Regions from separate parts of the Rhizobium sp. LARHSG275 genome, predicted to be linked through region 2. Evidence: riboswitches for the same ligand, from Rfam matches in the RefSeq annotation. Region 2 holds a riboswitch; each other region holds the start of a gene.
The links. A riboswitch is a leader RNA that binds a small molecule or an ion and turns the genes downstream of it on or off. The one in region 2 is predicted to bind thiamine pyrophosphate.
Positions count from the first base shown of each region.

Region 1: linked by a shared signal. The riboswitch ahead of thiC (phosphomethylpyrimidine synthase ThiC) and the one ahead of thiM (hydroxyethylthiazole kinase) in region 2 are both predicted to bind thiamine pyrophosphate.
Region 3: linked by a shared signal. The riboswitch ahead of ACIPSK_RS25315 (YkoF family thiamine/hydroxymethylpyrimidine-binding protein) and the one ahead of thiM (hydroxyethylthiazole kinase) in region 2 are both predicted to bind thiamine pyrophosphate.

Region 1 is NZ_JBIXJN010000031.1:51,484-57,024, forward strand. It holds gene thiO (glycine oxidase ThiO) at 1-434, opposite strand, end outside; gene thiC (phosphomethylpyrimidine synthase ThiC) at 437-2,260, opposite strand; TPP riboswitch at 2,353-2,464, opposite strand; gene ACIPSK_RS30310 (hypothetical protein) at 2,736-3,392, opposite strand; gene ACIPSK_RS30315 (hypothetical protein) at 3,849-4,199, opposite strand; gene ACIPSK_RS30320 (Lrp/AsnC family transcriptional regulator) at 4,506-4,982, opposite strand; gene ACIPSK_RS30325 (1-aminocyclopropane-1-carboxylate deaminase) at 5,125-5,541, shown strand, end outside.
Region 2 is NZ_JBIXJN010000001.1:21,830-27,370, reverse strand. It holds gene ACIPSK_RS00140 (spermidine synthase) at 1-609, opposite strand, end outside; gene thiD (bifunctional hydroxymethylpyrimidine kinase/phosphomethylpyrimidine kinase) at 769-1,578, opposite strand; gene thiE (thiamine phosphate synthase) at 1,575-2,210, opposite strand; gene thiM (hydroxyethylthiazole kinase) at 2,207-3,010, opposite strand; TPP riboswitch at 3,061-3,157, opposite strand; gene ACIPSK_RS00120 (DUF1349 domain-containing protein) at 3,344-3,928, opposite strand; gene ACIPSK_RS00115 (ABC transporter substrate-binding protein) at 4,154-5,541, shown strand, end outside.
Region 3 is NZ_JBIXJN010000020.1:123,751-129,291, reverse strand. It holds gene ACIPSK_RS25330 (ABC transporter substrate-binding protein) at 1-32, opposite strand, end outside; gene ACIPSK_RS25325 (ABC transporter ATP-binding protein) at 100-912, opposite strand; gene ACIPSK_RS25320 (ABC transporter permease) at 912-1,715, opposite strand; gene ACIPSK_RS25315 (YkoF family thiamine/hydroxymethylpyrimidine-binding protein) at 1,759-2,391, opposite strand; TPP riboswitch at 2,382-2,495, opposite strand; gene ACIPSK_RS25310 (NADPH-dependent FMN reductase) at 2,740-3,336, opposite strand; gene soxR (redox-sensitive transcriptional activator SoxR) at 3,420-3,884, shown strand; gene ACIPSK_RS25300 (SDR family NAD(P)-dependent oxidoreductase) at 4,002-4,772, shown strand; gene ACIPSK_RS25295 (ArsR/SmtB family transcription factor) at 4,877-5,224, shown strand; gene ACIPSK_RS25290 (LysR family transcriptional regulator) at 5,408-5,541, shown strand, end outside.

The DNA.
Region 1 (5,541 bases), on a different contig from region 2:
CCCGAGAGTGCCTGTCGCGGATCGAGATGCGCTTCATGTCGAAAGAACAGTGCCCTACGGAAACGGCCTGCGAGATCAGGTTCAAGAGACGCGATCGCCTGCTCGTCCAGCCATTCCCATCCGCTTGTCCGGTGGGAAAAGCGGTCGAGTTCGCCGGCATCGCGCCCGGCCGCCACGACAAGTGTTCCCCGGCGATGGACATGGCCGGGCAATGCCGCCTCCCACCAATCGGCGGCAAGACGGCCGAGCGCCAGTACCGGCTCCTCTGCGCTTTCCCGTTCGCACCATGGCGCCAGCATGCCGCCGGCAAAGCCGGAAGCGCCAGCCCCGACCTTGTCGGCATGTTCAGTGACACTGACCCGGAGACCGTGCCGGTAGAGCTGCCAGGCAACGGTGAGGCCGGCAACGCCGGCTCCCTTGACGAGAATGTGCATCGTCATTCTCCGGTTGGCGTTTTCGCCGCTTCGGCGATCGGCATGTAGAGATCGCCGCCATCGCGATACCTCGCGGCCATGGCTTCCAGCCCTTCTTTCTGGGCTTCGGCACGAATGTCGTGGGAAATTCGCATGGAACAGAATTTCGGGCCGCACATCGAGCAGAAATGCGCCACCTTATGGGCTTCCTTAGGCAGCGTCTCGTCGTGGAAGCTGCGGGCAGTTTCGGGGTCCAGCGAGAGGTTGAACTGATCCTCCCAGCGGAATTCGAAACGGGCACGCGAGAGCGCATCATCGCGCAGCTGTGCTGCCGGATGCCCCTTGGCGAGATCAGCCGCGTGAGCCGCTATCTTGTAGGTGATAACGCCGGTCTTGACGTCATTGCGATCGGGAAGACCGAGATGCTCCTTCGGCGTGACGTAGCAGAGCATCGCGGTGCCGAACCAGCCGATCATGGCTGCGCCTATTCCAGAGGTGATGTGATCGTAGCCTGGTGCGATATCGGTCGTCAGCGGCCCAAGCGTATAGAAAGGTGCCTCGCCGCAGACCTCGAGCTGCTTGTCCATGTTCTCCTTGATCTTGTGCATCGGCACATGGCCGGGGCCCTCGATCATAACCTGGCAGTCTTTCGCCCAGGCGATCTTGGTCAGCTCTCCCAGTATTTCCAGTTCGGCGAATTGCGCTGCGTCGTTGGCATCGGCGATGGAGCCAGGGCGCAGGCCGTCGCCGAGCGAGAAGGAAACGTCATAGGCGCGGCAGATGTCGCAGATCTCCTCGAAATGTTCGTATAGGAAGCTTTCGCGATGATGATGGAGACACCACTTCGCCATGATCGAACCGCCGCGCGAGACGATGCCAGTAACACGATTGACAGTCAGCGGGATATAGGCGAGCCGCACGCCGGCGTGGATGGTGAAGTAGTCGACACCCTGCTCGGCCTGCTCGATCAGCGTGTCACGATAGACCTCCCAGGTCAGGTTCTCGGCAATGCCCTCGACCTTCTCCAGCGCCTGATAGAGCGGCACGGTACCGATCGGCACCGGCGAATTGCGGATGATCCATTCGCGGATGTTGTGGATGTTGCGGCCGGTGGAGAGATCCATGACCGTGTCAGCGCCCCAGCGGGTCGCCCAGACCATTTTCTCGACTTCTTCCGCCATCGACGAGGTGACAGCCGAGTTGCCGATATTGGCGTTGATCTTCACCAGGAAATTCCGGCCGATGATCATCGGCTCGGCTTCGGGATGGTTGATGTTGGCGGGGATGATTGCCCGACCCGCCGCCACTTCCTGCCGGACGAAATCCGCCGTCACATGGTCCGGAATGTGCGCGCCGAAGCTTTCGCCGTCGCGGACCATCGCATCCGCGTGCACCTTGCGGCCAAGGTTTTCGCGTATAGCGATGAACTCCATTTCCGGCGTGATGATACCAGCCCTCGCATAGGCGAACTGGGTGACGGCCTTGCCGTCCTTCGCGCACAGCGGCTGGCGTAGCGTGGGAAATTCGGGCGTCAGCCTTTCGCCGCTGGCGAAGCCGTTGTCTTCGGGACGGACATGGCGGCCCTGATACGCCACGACGTCGCCGCGGGCGAGAACCCAGTCGCGTCGCAGTGAGGGCAGCCCCTGTTCGATACGGATCTCGGCGCCCTCGATCGTATAGGGGCCGGAGGAGTCGTAGACGACGACGGGCTGCTCGCCCGATGTCGGATGCAGGCTAATTTCGCGCATCGGCACGCAAATTTCGGGATGGACTTCTCCCCGAATGTAGATTTTCTTGGATGCCGGCAAGGGGCCGGTGGTGACGGTTGGGGTGCCTGCGATATTCATGGTTTGAGGCTCCAAGTTTTCGATTGGAGACCCAGTCCTCAGCCGGAATGATGAAAAGACGCCGGCACGGATTCCACGCGTGAATCCACTGCCTTGGAGCGCTTGCACCGTCCCTACGCCAGTATGAACTGGATCAGGTTCAACGGGTCACTGCGCGCGATAGCAGTATCTCAGCCCCTTGCCGGGACCCCCCTGGTGAATGCGAAAATGGGTAGAGGGTTGCCGAGGTACTGTCAAGCGACGATCCGCGGTGGCTTGGGATGCAGGTTACACTCACGCGCGTGCCATTGTGACAGCTAGGTCACGGTCGCGAAGCATGTGACTGGTCCTGCGGCCATTCCATAAGATTGCATGCATCGTTCATTCTCCGTGCGGAGCGTCATTGCCCTGAGCTGCAGTGCTTGACACTGATCAAGATGACTCGCGTTCACCCGTTCTCTTTCGAAAAATGAATTGGATGGCCGTCGCACAAGCTCTATCGAGAAAGCAACCGCGGAACTGGAAAGTCTAGCACATTATCCGTGTAGCTTTCGACCACGGCGCTAAACGGCGTTCCGTCTCGAAGTTTAAGGACGGCACGATGTTCGAGCAGGAACGGCGGCAGGCTAAGGGAACTTGTTTCATGCGCTGTTAAGCCGTCCATGTCCCAGCCTTCGGATAGGGGGGACCAGAGCAACGTGGCAGACAGGTTTGTGCGAGTGAAATTAAGAGCCTGAACGGCTCTGCCAAACGCGATATCGCTGGTCTTCAAAGCCCGATTCATCTCTGCAGTTAATTTTGCGGGTACATACCAATTGTCGGCTTCCGACAAGACGCGGTCGCCGCAGACCAGGCGGACACGGCGATAAGCGACCAGCTCACCGGGTCCGACGGTCAGAAGTTCACGGACGTGCTCGTCGGCCGGCTTGTCTTGCCCGCGGACACGCTGTGCTACGATCTTGGAACCTTCCGGCGCGAGCTTATGCGCCGCGCACCAGCGGTCAAGGGTCAACGTAGCACTGGCGTTGCTCAGGAGAGCGGCATTCAAGGTCTGGAGGACCGCAAGCGCTTCTACTCGAGATCCCGGCGTGTTCAGCCACTGAGACCGCGTGGACGATCCTTGTGAAAAAGCAATCTGCGTGCCCAGCACCATGCCGACCGCTGCAAGTCCGGCGATGCGGATGCATTTCAAAGAAGATAATAACACTGAAAATGAACTCCTTTTCTGCGGCAGATTTGATGGGCGAACTGTGCGGGTCAAATTTTGTGATTTTGGTAGGCGAGCATTGCTTCCTGCAGCAAGGTTTGAACTGCGCCTTGCGTGTACCGGATAAGGGCCAGGTTATCGATTGACTGCTTACCACCTTTCGATGTTCTTAGCCTTATTGGCCCGCACCTGTGAAGCCTAGGCCCAAGCTGTCCTTCGCTTGCATCGCATCGATATCGTCGATGACAACCTCCACCCCCGCGCGCCGAGCTGTTGTTGGAGTTTGAAACCGATGGCGACTGCGTCGGCGATTTCACCCTGGAATTTGGAAACAAGACTGACTCTTAAATCGGGAACGTGGCGGCCCGTCCGAACTCTCCGAGTTCTATACACTCGTAACCCTCACCTACGGATTTTAGCGCCTTTGTCGTCCTCCTCGCTCTTTGCGAAATGTTCATGTCGTTGGATTGGATAAAAGAGGTCGCAGCCGTAAGCCCAATCCAAGAGCAATTGTTGAAAAAGGGTCTTCTTCTTCGACGCAGAGTCCTTCTGCCGGTGGTCGACGGCCGCTGCCCGCAAACGCGAGTCGGCAAGGTACTTGTCTGATTTCTTGTTGCGCTCCATGCCATCGTGCTCCTTGTGTAAACCTGCCGGCGATGATGTCGCCTGCAAGGGTTCAGCTTCATAGGAAAAAGTCTGTCCTGTTGTGATATCGGAAGCCGAGTTGCGGGACATTTGATGAAGTTGATACATAAAGCAACGTACTCGATAGGATATACTTTCTGTTATAACGCCAATTATCGAATATAAGAATTCGTACTGGTGGTAAAACAGTAGGTTATAAGAATATAAGTTCGCATATATTATTGCATATATTGCACTTCCTTTCTTTGGCTGCAACCGTCAAGACCACTTTGTCGTCCACCGCTCTACGGCTGAAGCAATCAACTGCACGATATGGAGCGCCGCCTCAGTCTCCGATCGTGGAGGGAATGATCGCGGCCCAGGCATCCCGGTCAGACGAAAACGGCGCGGCAAACGGATCGCCGCCGAAGACGCCTAGAAGGGCAACCTCGCGTTCTCCTTGACTTCCTTCATCACGAAGAAAGTGCGCGTCTGGCGCACGCCCGGCAGGGCGATTAGCTTCTGGCCGTGCAGCTTGTTGAAATCGGCCATGTCACGGACGCGGATTTTCAGGAGGTAATCGAAATCTCCGGCTACCAGACTGCAGTCCAGCACTTCCTTCAGCTCCATGACAGCGCCCTCGAATGCGCCAAAGCTCTCAGGTGTGGAGCGATCCAATACCACGCCAACCATCACCATCGCGCTGAGGCCGACGGCGCTCGGCGCGACCTCCGCCCGAACGCCGGTGATGTAGCCCTCCTCGAAAAGGCGCTGAGTTCGCCTATGGCAAGTTGCAGCGCTGACATTCACGCGCTCGGCAAGATCGGCATTGCTGAGCCGGCCCTCCGATTGAAGAGCGCGTAAAATCTTGAGGTCTATTCCGTCAAAATCCACTGTGGAAGAAACTTTCATATTGGATCTCACAATTGAAGAAGTGGTGTATGATAGCGAAAATTGATCTCAATCGAGAAAGTTCTTGCAGGAAAATTAGAGAGCACCTTTCAAAAGATATCAGCTAGCCTTGTGCCACGAATCGGTACGGAGGCCCTGATTGATGTCATTGTTGGAAAAGTTCGAACGTTACCCGCTCACCTTCGGCCCGACTCCGATCGAGCACTTGCCACGGCTTACTGCGGCGCTGGGCGGCAAGGTCGAGATCTATGCCAAGCGCGACGACTGCAATTCGGGCCTCGCGATGGGCGGCAATAAGCTCAGGAAGCTCGAATATATCGTGCCCGACGCGATCGCCTCCGGCGCAGATACGCTGGTGTCGATCGGCGGAGTCCAGTCGAACCATACGCGGATGGTGGCTGCGACTGCGGCGAAGATTGGCATGAAATGTGTCGTCATCCAGGAGAAATGGGTGCCGCACTACGATGCGATCTATGACCGTGTCGGCAATATATTGATGACGAGACTGATGGGCGCCGACAGCCGGCTAGTCGACGCTGGGTTCGACATCGGCATCCGC
Region 2 (5,541 bases):
GACCGCATCGACGGAAAAACCGCTATCCTTGAGACGCCGCGTGAAATCAGGGTCCGGACCGGACGACCAGACGGCGAGCACGCCGCCTGGGCGCAACGCGTCGCCGGCGGCGCGAAGGCCGGCAAAATCGTAGAGCCGGTCGTTGGATTTGCGGGTCAGGCCATCAGGACCGTTATCGACATCGAGCAGAATGGCGTCATAGGCGGTCTTGCCGGTGCGGATCGCGTCGCCGACATCGCCCTGATGGATGCCGACCCGCGGATCGTCGAGACAGCCCTTGAAGACCTCGGCCATCGGCCCGCGTGCCCAGGCGACGACGGCCGGCACCAGTTCGGCGACGGTGACGCCGGCATCTTCGGGAAGGACGGCGAGGGCGGCGCGCAGGGTGAAGCCCATGCCGAGGCCGCCGATTAGGATCCGCGGCTTCGGGTGCGCCTTGATCCGATCCCAGGAAAGGGTCGCCAGTGCCTCCTCCGAGCCGCTGAGACGGCTGTTCATCAACTCGTTGGCGCCGAGCATGATCGAGAACTCGCTGCCGCGCCGCTTCAGCCGCAATTCGCCGTTTTCACCGGGAATGGTCGCGGAATCGAGCTGGATCCATGGCAGCATGACGGCTTCGCCTCTTAAAGGGACTGTCCCCTAGCATAGGGCAGGCGACGAGGCCAGCAAGCCGGCTTCAGATCATCCGCACCGACGGGTCCGCCCAGCTCTTGTAAAGCTCGCCCAACGGCCGGCCGTTTCAGTCGGCATGTTTGGTTGAGCGAGTGCCTATTCGCCGCCTTTCCAGAGTGCATGAAAGTGCTGCACCGGTCCATGGCCGGAGCCGACGGTGAGGTTGCCGGCAGCCGCGACCGCGCCGGCGAGGTAATCCTTGGCGATGGCGACGGCCTCCCGCGCCGAGGCGCCCTTGGCGAGCTCGGCCGCCAGCGCGCTGGAGAGCGTGCAGCCGGTGCCGTGGGTATTCTTGGTCGGCACGCGCCTGGCTTCGAACCAGTGCAGGCCGGCAGCGGTGGCAAGCACGTCGGGGCTCTCGTCGCTGTCGAGATGGCCGCCCTTGACCAACACCGCGGCCGGGCCAAGTGCTAGCAGGCGCTCGGCCTGCGCCGCCATGTCAGCGCGGTTTGTCGCGACCGGCTGGTGCAGCAGGGCGGCGGCTTCCGGCAGGTTCGGGGTCAGAAGCGTGGCAAGCGGCAGCAGCCGGCGGGTCAGCACGTCGACCGCCTCGGGCGCCAGCAGGGCGGCTCCGCCCTTGGCGATCATGACCGGGTCGATGACGATCGGAATGTCGCGGTGGTCAGTCAGCGCACCGGCAACGGCTTCGGCGATGCCGGCATTGGCGATCATGCCGATCTTGACGGCATCGACGCGCACGTCGGCAAAGACGGCATTGATCTGATCGGCGACGAATTGCGGCGGCACCAGATGCACGCCGCTTACCCCTTGCGTGTTCTGCGCCGTCAGCGCGGTCAGCACCGCCATGCCGTAGACGCCGCGGGCGGAAAAGGCCTTGAGATCGGCCTGGATGCCGGCGCCGCCGGAGGGATCAGAGCCGGCGATCGAGAGAACGTTGCGGATCATGCGCGGGCCTTTCGAATTTCTGCAGCGATGCGGCCCGTGGCCGCTTCGGGGTCGGGCGTGCCGCAGATGGCAGAGACGACGGCAAGTCCCTTGGCGCCTGCGGCGAACACCTGAACGACATGATCCGCCTTGAGTCCGCCGATCGCGACCGATGGCACCGGCGAGACCTTGACCAGCCTTGCAAGGCCGTCAAAGCCGATCGGTTGCTTGTGATCGGCCTTGGTCGGTGTCGCAAACACCGGCCCGACGCCGGTGTAATCGATGAGATCAGGATCGACGGCGTTAGCAAGCGCTTCGCTCTCGACCGACAGGCCAAGGATCATCTCAGCACCGACCATCGCCCGGGCTTTACGCGCATCCATGTCCTCCTGGCCAATATGCAGACCATCGGCGCCGATGGCGATTGCCGCCTCGACGTCATCGTTGACAATGAGGAGGGCGCCGGTCCTATCCAGCACCTGTTTCAAGGCGCGGCCGGTCTCGATCATCCTGATGGTGCCGGCATGTTTGTCGCGCAGCTGCACCATGGTGGCGCCGCCGGCAACGGCAAGGCGCGCGGTTTCGACCATGCCGATCCCGGCGCAGAGATCGGGGTCGAGGACGAGATAGAGCGAAAGGTCGAAAGCCTTCATGCGGCTGATATCCTTGCCCTGGCGTCCAGCGTTTCGGCGTCGAGCGCGGCCAGCGCATCGAGAAAGCGCCAGGAGAAGGAGCCGGGGCCGGCCGCGCCAAGGGCGGCCTCCTCGCCGGCGATGGCGAAGGTTGCAAGGGCTGCGACCGTCGCTCCGAAGGTGTCTTCAGGTGCCGTCGCGGCAAAGGCGCCGACGAGGCAGGTGAGCGAGCAGCCGAGTGCCGTGACCTGCGGCATCAGGACCGATCCGCCTTCGATGCGCACGGCCCGCTCGCCGTCGGTGACGAAATCCACGGCGCCGGTTACGGCGACGACCGCCCGCTGCCGCTCGGCAAGCCATCGCGCCGAACCTTCCGCTTGCTCGACCGGGTCGCGGCTATCGACCCCCTGGCCGCGACTTTCTCCGCCGGCAAGCGCGATGATCTCGGACGCGTTGCCGCGGATGATGGTCGGACGCAGCGCCAGCAGTTCGGCGACCGCATTGCGGCGGAAGGCGGTGGCATAATGGGCGACCGGATCGAGCACCCAGGGTTTGCCGGCTGATGTCGCCGCCTTCGCAGCCGCCTGCATGCCGTCGATCCATTGCGTCGACAGCGTGCCGATATTGATTGTCACAGCGCTGGCGATCGCGGCGAATTCGCCGGCTTCTTCGGCGGCATGCACCATGGCGGGCGAGGCGCCTGATGCAAGCAGGACATTCGCGGCGATGTTCATGGCGACGTAATTGGTGATGCACTGAACGAGCGGCGGCTTCTCGCGCATCGCCTTCAGCATCGCTCCTGGTGTGGTCCTGGTCTGCATATGGCCCCTTTCAGGCGGGGGCGGGCACGGGGCGGTTCATGCGGACGGTGCCGCGGCCCCGAGCGACTCCCTCCGCCGGCATTATCCGGTTCAGGTTCGAAGGGTGCTTCTCAGCCCGTCTGTCGACGAACGCCCCTGTCTCTCATCACGCCCTTTTTCGCAGAGAACGGGGCGGATGTCATCTCGAAAATGACAGTCCTGCGGCTGCGCCGCGCGATGATGATGAACGATTTTAAGAGATGCGCACCCCGCGGATAATCTCTGCCGGGGTGCCTCTTGGACTCCACTATCTGGATTCGTATATTGCCGTCGAGAATACGACATCGAAATCCCCTAGCTCAAGTCATGAAGATCGGTGGTAATCGCCGGCCCAATCGAAAACTCCGAAAACCGCACCCTCAGCCCGCTCCGCTCCGGCGTGCAAGCAGTCGGCCCCACCTCATAGCGCTCGGCAGCCGGGAGGGGCGCTAACCGCAGTAGCGGCCAGTGGCGTCCGTCGCGTGAAGCCTGGATGCGCAACGCGCCGTTGGCGACCGTCACGCGGATGCGGAAATCTTCCAATTCGCGGAAGGGCTGAGCGACGGACCAGTCGGATTTGCCGTCGGTGACGACGGTGCTGAGGAAGGCTTCGCCGTCGGTGAACTCGACGCCTGTTTTCACCCAGCGTTTCTCGTCGATGCGCACCATCAGGCCGGCCTGGTCGTAGAGGGTGCGGAATTCGCCCTGGACGCGGATCTGCGCGGTGAAGCCGTCGGTGGTGGGAAAGGCGAGGAAATGGCCGCTGTCGCGGGTGAAGCCGTAATGGGTTTCTCGCCAGAAATCGGTTTTCTCATCGGTGGTCAAGGTAAGGCCGGCGTCGGTCGCCTGCCATTGCGCCGGCTCGTTCAGCCATTTGCCGTCGTTGAAGTCGATACTCATGCTGTTCTCCCGTTCCCTTGAAGCCTGACTCAGGGCGATCGCCTCACCTTGGCACAATGCGCGGTCTTGGTGCAGCCGGGCGCAGCCGAAGATTGTGTGTTTTTCCGGCGTCCGGCTATCCGCCCTAGCATAATCCGTCGCTCGTGCTTGACAGGATCGATCCATCCCCTATTCTGTTACAAAAAGATGAATTACATAATTGTGGAACTAAACGGGAGCTCTCACATGAAAACACTGGTCGCATTCCTTCTCGGCACTGCGCTCATCGCCCTGCCTTCGACACTCCTTGCCCAGGAAAAGGGCGGCGTCATCAACGTCGCGACGATCGGCGAACCGCCAACGCTCGATCCGATGTCGTCGACGGCCGATCTGGTCGGCATCGTCACGCAACACATTTTCGAAACGCTCTACACCTTCGACAAGAGCTGGAACGTAACGCCGCTTCTGGCCGAAAGCCTGCCTGAGATCAGCGCCGACGGCAAAACCTATACGATCAAGCTCAGAACCGGCATCAAGTTCCACGACAATACCGATATGACCTCGGAAGATGTCGTCGCCTCGCTTGGCCGCTGGATGAAGATCGCTTCGCGCGGCAAGCAGGTGGCCGGCTTCATCGAGTCCGTCACCGCCGTCGATCCGGCGACCGTCAAGATTGCGCTGAAGCAGCCCTATGCGCCGCTGACCTCGCTGCTTGCCTTCAACAATTCGGCCGCGATCATCATCCCGTCGGAAAAGCAGGACGAGCCGATGAAGGACTTCATCGGCACCGGTCCCTACATGCTGAAGGAGCGCAAGGCCGACCAGTATATCCAGCTCGTCCGTTTCGATGGCTATAAGTCACGCGAAGGCGACAGCAATGGTTATGGCGGCGCCCGTCATCAATATCTCGATGAGATCCGCTTCGTGCCGGTGCCGGATCCGAACACCCGCGTCGAAGCCGCCGTTTCCGGCCAGTATGATTATGTCGACTCGATCCCCGTCGAATCCTACGACAAGCTGAAGGCTTCGACCGCCTCGCAGCCGATCATCCTCAAGCCCTTCGGTTATCCGGTCTTCGTCTTCAACACGAAGGAAGGTATTGCCGGGAATGTCGAGGTCCGCAAGGCGATCCGCCAGGCGCTCAGCATGGAAGACATGCTGGCCGCCGCCTTCGGCAGCAAGGATTTCTATGCGCTCGACGGCGCGATCTATCCGAAGACCTTTGCCTGGTCGACCGATGCCGGCGTCGAAGGCGCTTACAATGTCGCCGATCCGGAAGGGGCGGCGGCCGCCGCCAAGAAGGCCGACTACAACGGCGAGCCGATCCGTATCCTGACCAGCCGCCAGTACGAATTCCACTACAAGATGGCGCAGGTCGCCGCCGAATATCTGAAGCTTGCCGGCTTCACCGTCGATATGCAGGTTGTGGACTGGGCGACGCTGACCCAGCGCCGCACCGATCCGAAGCTCTGGGATATCTACATCACCCATAGCCCCTTCCTGCCCGAGCCGGCGCTGATCGGCTCGCTCTCGACCAGTTCGCCGGGCTGGTGGGATACGCCGGCCCGCAAGGCCGCCGTCGATGCCTTTACATCGGAAGTCGATCCGAAGAAGCGCGTGGCGCTCTGGGCCGA
Region 3 (5,541 bases), on a different contig from region 2:
AAGATCGTCTGGCGACGGGTGAGAAGCAGCATGGTGACCTCCTCAGGTCTCTAAGCATGATGCCGAAAAGTGTGAGCGGTTTTCGGACGACATCATGCTCTAACTCTTTAAATTAGAACAGGATTCAGATTTTAGGCCGACCGGCCCAAAATCATCCTGTTCCAGCGGATGAAGCAGGGTTTGCAGGATTTCGGTTTCGATCGCCTGGGCCGCCGGAGAGCCGAGATCGGCAATGCTTCTCGGACGGGGCAGGGGAACGCGGAATTCGCGGATGATACGCGCCGGACGGGCCGAAAGTACGTAGATCCGGTCGGAGAGGAACACGGCCTCGCGAACGTCGTGGGTGATCAGCAGCGCCGTCCAGCGATGTTCGGTCCACATGCCCTGCAGCCATTCCTGCATCTGCATGCGTGTCAGCGCGTCCAGCGCGCCGAAAGGCTCGTCGAGCAGCAGCATGTCCTGGGTCTGGACGACGGTGCGCAGCAGCGCGGCGCGCTGGCGCATGCCGCCGGACAGTTCGGAGGGGTAGCGATGCTCGAAGCCGGCGAGGCCGAAGCGCTCGAACAGAGGCGCGACGGCGGCGCGGGCCGCGCGGCGGCTCATACCGTGCACCTCAAGGCCGAGTGCCGCATTGTCGATGATCCGGCGCCAAGGCATCAGCGCATCGCGCTGCGGCATGAAGGCGAAGGAATGCGGCGCCTGTTCCAGCGGCGTGCCGTTGAAAAGCATAGTGCCGGAATCGGGCCGAAGCGCCTGGGTCAGCAATCGAAGTACGGTCGATTTTCCGGAGCCGGATGGGCCGACGATCGAGACGAACTCGCCTCTTGCGACAGCGAGCGAAATGTCGCCCAGCACCTTCATGCCGTCGAAGGACTTCGAGATATTGCTGAGTTCAACCATTCCACCGTTCATCAGCGCCGCTCCCCGGGTGGTTGCCAGGGCATGACGAGGCGCTGGATGATCAGCGTCGCTGCGAAGAGGCAGAGTGTCAGCACGGCGCTGACGATAACGGCGGCGAGCACGAGATCGGGACGAAAATTGTTCTTGGCATTGAGGATATAGATGCCGAGGCCGCGGGCGGCGCCGGCATATTCGGCAAAGATCGCGCCGACGACGGCATAAGTGATCGAGATCCGCAGACCGGCGAAGAAATAGGGCAGCGACGAGGGAAGCCGTGCCAGGCGGAAAATGCGCCAGCGGCTCGCCTTCATCGAATTCAGCAATTCGGCGATGTCGCGGTCGGTCGATTCATAGCCCTGCAGCAAGGCGACGAGCAGTGGGAAGAAGGTGACGAGCGCCACCAGCAGGATCTTCGGCAACAGGCCGAAGCCGAACCAGAGGACGACGAGGGGCGCGATCGCCACCAGCGGCAGGGTCTGGCTGGTGATGAAGATCGGCAGCAATGCCCGGCGCATGAAGGGCATGAAATCCATGAGGATCGAGGCGGCGAAGGCGAAGCCAAGCGACAGGGCGAAACCTCCGAGTGTCGCGCCGAGCGTCGGCCAGGTATTGGCGATCAGCGCCTCGCGGTTCAGCCAGCCCTGGATGACGATGCGCGAGGGCGCCGGCAGGATGGATGGTTTGATGCCGGAAAGATCGACATAGAGTTCCCACGCCGCCAAAAAAACGCAACCGGCAAGCAAGGCGGGTATGCCCCGGTAGAGAGCGGCGCTGAGCGCGGCAAGGCGCGAATCCGATGGGTTTGACAGTGTCATCAGCGTTCGATTTCAAGCTTTCGTCGGGAGCAAATTTAAGGTGCTATAGCGTCCTTTGCGCGTCCGAAAAGACGCGCGGCGCTGTATTGGCCGACACCGTGATGTCGAGGGTCACATGCCCTTCGGGGTCGCCGAAGCGAAAGAAGGCCTCGCGAATGGTGGCGAAGACCGCGCTGGCATCGCCGGAAAGCCTAGTGCAGAAATTTTTGGCGCGGTCGAAAGTGCCGGAGCGCTTCAGGAAGTCGATGCAGCCATAGATCTCGTCCATATGGGTACCGGTGCCCATGACGTAGAGCGAGAATTGCGCAGCGGTCGGCTGTCCGCTCTCCGTGGTGATGTCAACGGCGGCAAGTGCGGCTCTTATGCGCTCGGCAAGCGGCTCCGCCTGACCGGGGGAAGGGTTGACGCCGCAGATGGCGTCGTCGGGCTCGCCGGGGCAGCCGCGTGAAACGGCGGCGGACAGCACGCAATGTTCGCCGGTCCTTGCGGCGGCGACGAAAAGATCGTGCATGGCGGCGAAGAGGATGTCAGGCGGGCCGACCAGCAGTGTGGAGATGTCATCGGTCTCGATGCGCAGCCGGTCGCGATAGGGATCGAGCGCCTTGACGGCATCGAGAATGATGCCGACGAAATTGCCGGACATCGGATAGAGTGACACTTGTGCGCCTGAGAACATCTGAACCTCGCTCCGCTGGCATTACCCAGATCAGCTTTGAAGGGTCCAGAGGCTTGCGCCTCACATCTCAGCCCCGGCGATACGGAGCTCCCCTGTTATTTGCGCGGAAACTATCACCGGGGTTTTCTCCCCGCAACAGCAAAATTGCGAACCCGTCCGCGCGGTCGGAACGAAGCCGAGGTGACGGAAAACACCCGGACGGAGGTCCTGCCCGGGTGTTCCCAATGGTTCCGTACCTGCCGGGAACGGAACCGGAGCTTCCTGCCTCAGGCGGCTGACGCATAACCCCGAAAATCGGAATCGATTTTCGGAAAGGATCATGCGCAGATTCAAAGTGATAGAGCGCCCTTAGCGCGTCTGAAAAGACACGCGGCGCTCTATTCCGGCATAAGGACGATCGCTACGGGCAGTGACGAGTGCCCGCGTCCACCATTCCAGCCTCGCCATCATCCGATCGAGCAAACGCAGTGCATCGGCGGGATTGTCGAGCCGCCCGTCCGTGTCGAAGCGGTTCCAAGGTGCGGCAAAGCTCACCGAATCGCGGATCGTGACGGCGTGGAGTTCGGCAAAGACGAGCCGCAGCTGTTCGACGGCGCGCAGGCCGCCGGATATGCCGCCATAGGAAACGAAGGCGACCGGCTTGCCCTGCCAGGGCTCGAAGAAGAAATCGATGATCGACTTCAACGAGGCGGTGAAGCTGTGGTTGTATTCCGGCGTGACGATGATGAAGGCGTCGGCCATGCCAAGTCGCCTGGCGAGCCTGTCGATTTCGGGGTGCGTCATGTCACGGTTGGCCGGCAGCGCGAAATCCAATGGGTCGATGATGTCGATATAAAATTGCGGGAAGCGGAGGAGTTCCTGCGTCAGCCATTTGACCACCCGGTCGCAGATGCGGCCCTCTCTCGTGCTCCCATAGATGACAGCCAGCCTGGTGGGTGTTTGCATGCGTTGCTCCTTGTTGCGATTGGACTTTACGATTGCGGGAGCAAGGGTTATAAAACCTCAACTAATATTGAGGTCAAGAGGCGATGGACACAATTCCTGCAGCGCCGCTCGGCAAGCTCCTGACGGTCGGCGAAGTGGCAGAGCGCAGCGGCCTGGCCGTCTCGGCGCTGCATTTTTACGAGACCAGGGGGCTGATCTCGAGCATCCGCTCCCGCGGCAATCAGCGGCGCTATGGGCGCGACGTGCTTCGCCGGCTCGGCATCATCAAGGTGGCGCAGCGTGTCGGCATTCCGCTTTCGGAAATCCAGGCGGCGTTCACGTCCCTGCCGCAGGGGCGCACGCCGACCGTCGCCGACTGGCAGACGCTGTCGGCGCGTTGGAAGGATGATCTCGACGCGCGAATCAGGCGGCTTAGCCTGCTGCGCGACCGTCTGACCGGCTGCATCGGCTGCGGCTGCCTGTCGATCGAAAGCTGTCCGTTGCGCAATCCCTGCGACCGGCTGGGCAAGGAAGGGCCAGGCGCGCGGCTTCTGGAGGCCGAAAGCTAATCTTCCGCCGGAATCCTTGCCGGAAAGATCGATGCGCGCCTTTCTTTCGGTCGGCGCGCTCATATGTTAAGGGCGAATGACGCAACCGGCGGCACTGTCCGCGAGGAGGACGGCTTCGTGTTCCATCCCAGACTATTCGAAAATCGCAATGTGGTCGTTACCGGCGCCGGTCGCGGCATCGGCCTTGAGGTGGCCCGGCAGTTCCTGGACTGCGGTGCGAGGGTGATCGTCCATACCGGGCGAAAGCCGGGACGCGACCTGCCGGATTTCCTGCTGACGGCTGAATCGGAAAGACGGGCGCTGCTGCTGCACGCCGATTTCTCCGCGGCCGGCGGGGCAGCGCAATTTGCTGAAGATGCTCTCGCCTTCTTCGACAAGGTCGATGTGCTCGTCAACAATGCCGGCACCATGCTTGGCCGTTTTCCCGCTGCCACACTCACCGACGCAGAATATGAGGCGGTCGTGCGGCTCAACCAAACATCGGTGGTGGCGCTGACGCGGGCGCTGCTGCCGGCATTGAAGGCGGCTGAAGCCGCTGCCATCGTCAACACGGTTTCGATTTCGGCGCTGACCGGCGGCAGCCCCGGTTCTTCGATCTATTCGGCCTCGAAAGCCTTCGTTGCGACTTATTCCAAGGCGCTTGCCCGTGAGCTCGCACCGGACGGAATCCGCGTCAATTGCGTGTCGCCAGGAACGATCGAGACGGATTTCCATGAACGCTATTCCTCCCGCGAAAAGCTTGAGCAGACGAGAAAATCCATCCCCCTGCAGCGGCTCGGCACGCCGGAGGACTGCGCTCCCGCCTATCTGTTCCTGGCGGCTCCCTCGCTCTCGGGCTACATCACCGGACAGGTGATCGAGATCAACGGCGGTCAGCTTATCTGCTGATTTGCTTGGACCTTTTTTGGCATTTCATCACTTTTGACCAATTCGCATTTGCGAATATGCTATTTGTACTGATCTACCTCATCGCCTCTCTTCCGAGATCCAGAATGCCGTTGCCCAAACCCGAGCCGGGGATCACCGGCCAGGAATTGCACAAACTCGCTGGAAAAGCCCACGAGGCGAGCGATCTGCTGAAAGCGCTAGCGCACCAGACGCGACTTCTGATCCTCTGCATACTGGCGAACGAGGAGCGGACGGTGAGTGAAATCGAAAATATCCTCGGCATGCAGCAGGCAATGGTCTCGCAGCAACTGGCGCGGTTAAGGCTCGAAGGCCTGGTCCACACGCGCCGTCAGGGCCGGCTGGTCTATTACAGCATCGGCAATGTCAACGTGCTTGGCTTCCTCGAATCGCTGTTCGATCTTTTTCCGGCTGCAGAAACAGTTAGAGCCTGACGCCGAAAACTGTGCGCGGTTTTCGGACGACATCATGCTCTATTTGTTTGAATTAGATCAGGATTCAGATTTTAGGCCGATCGGGCCTAAATCACCCTGATCTAGAGACCGGCCTTGCGGAGCACCGCTGCTGTGTCAAAGATGAACTGACCCGGATGATGTCATGCCGGATCGGGAGACCGGATGATCGACAAGCTGGAATTCTTCATCGCCCTTGCCAATGAAAAGCATTTTGGCCGCGCCGCGGAGGAGTGCGGGATCTCGCAGCCGACGCTTTCGGCTGCCATCCGGCAGCTCGAGGATCAGCTTGGCGTCAT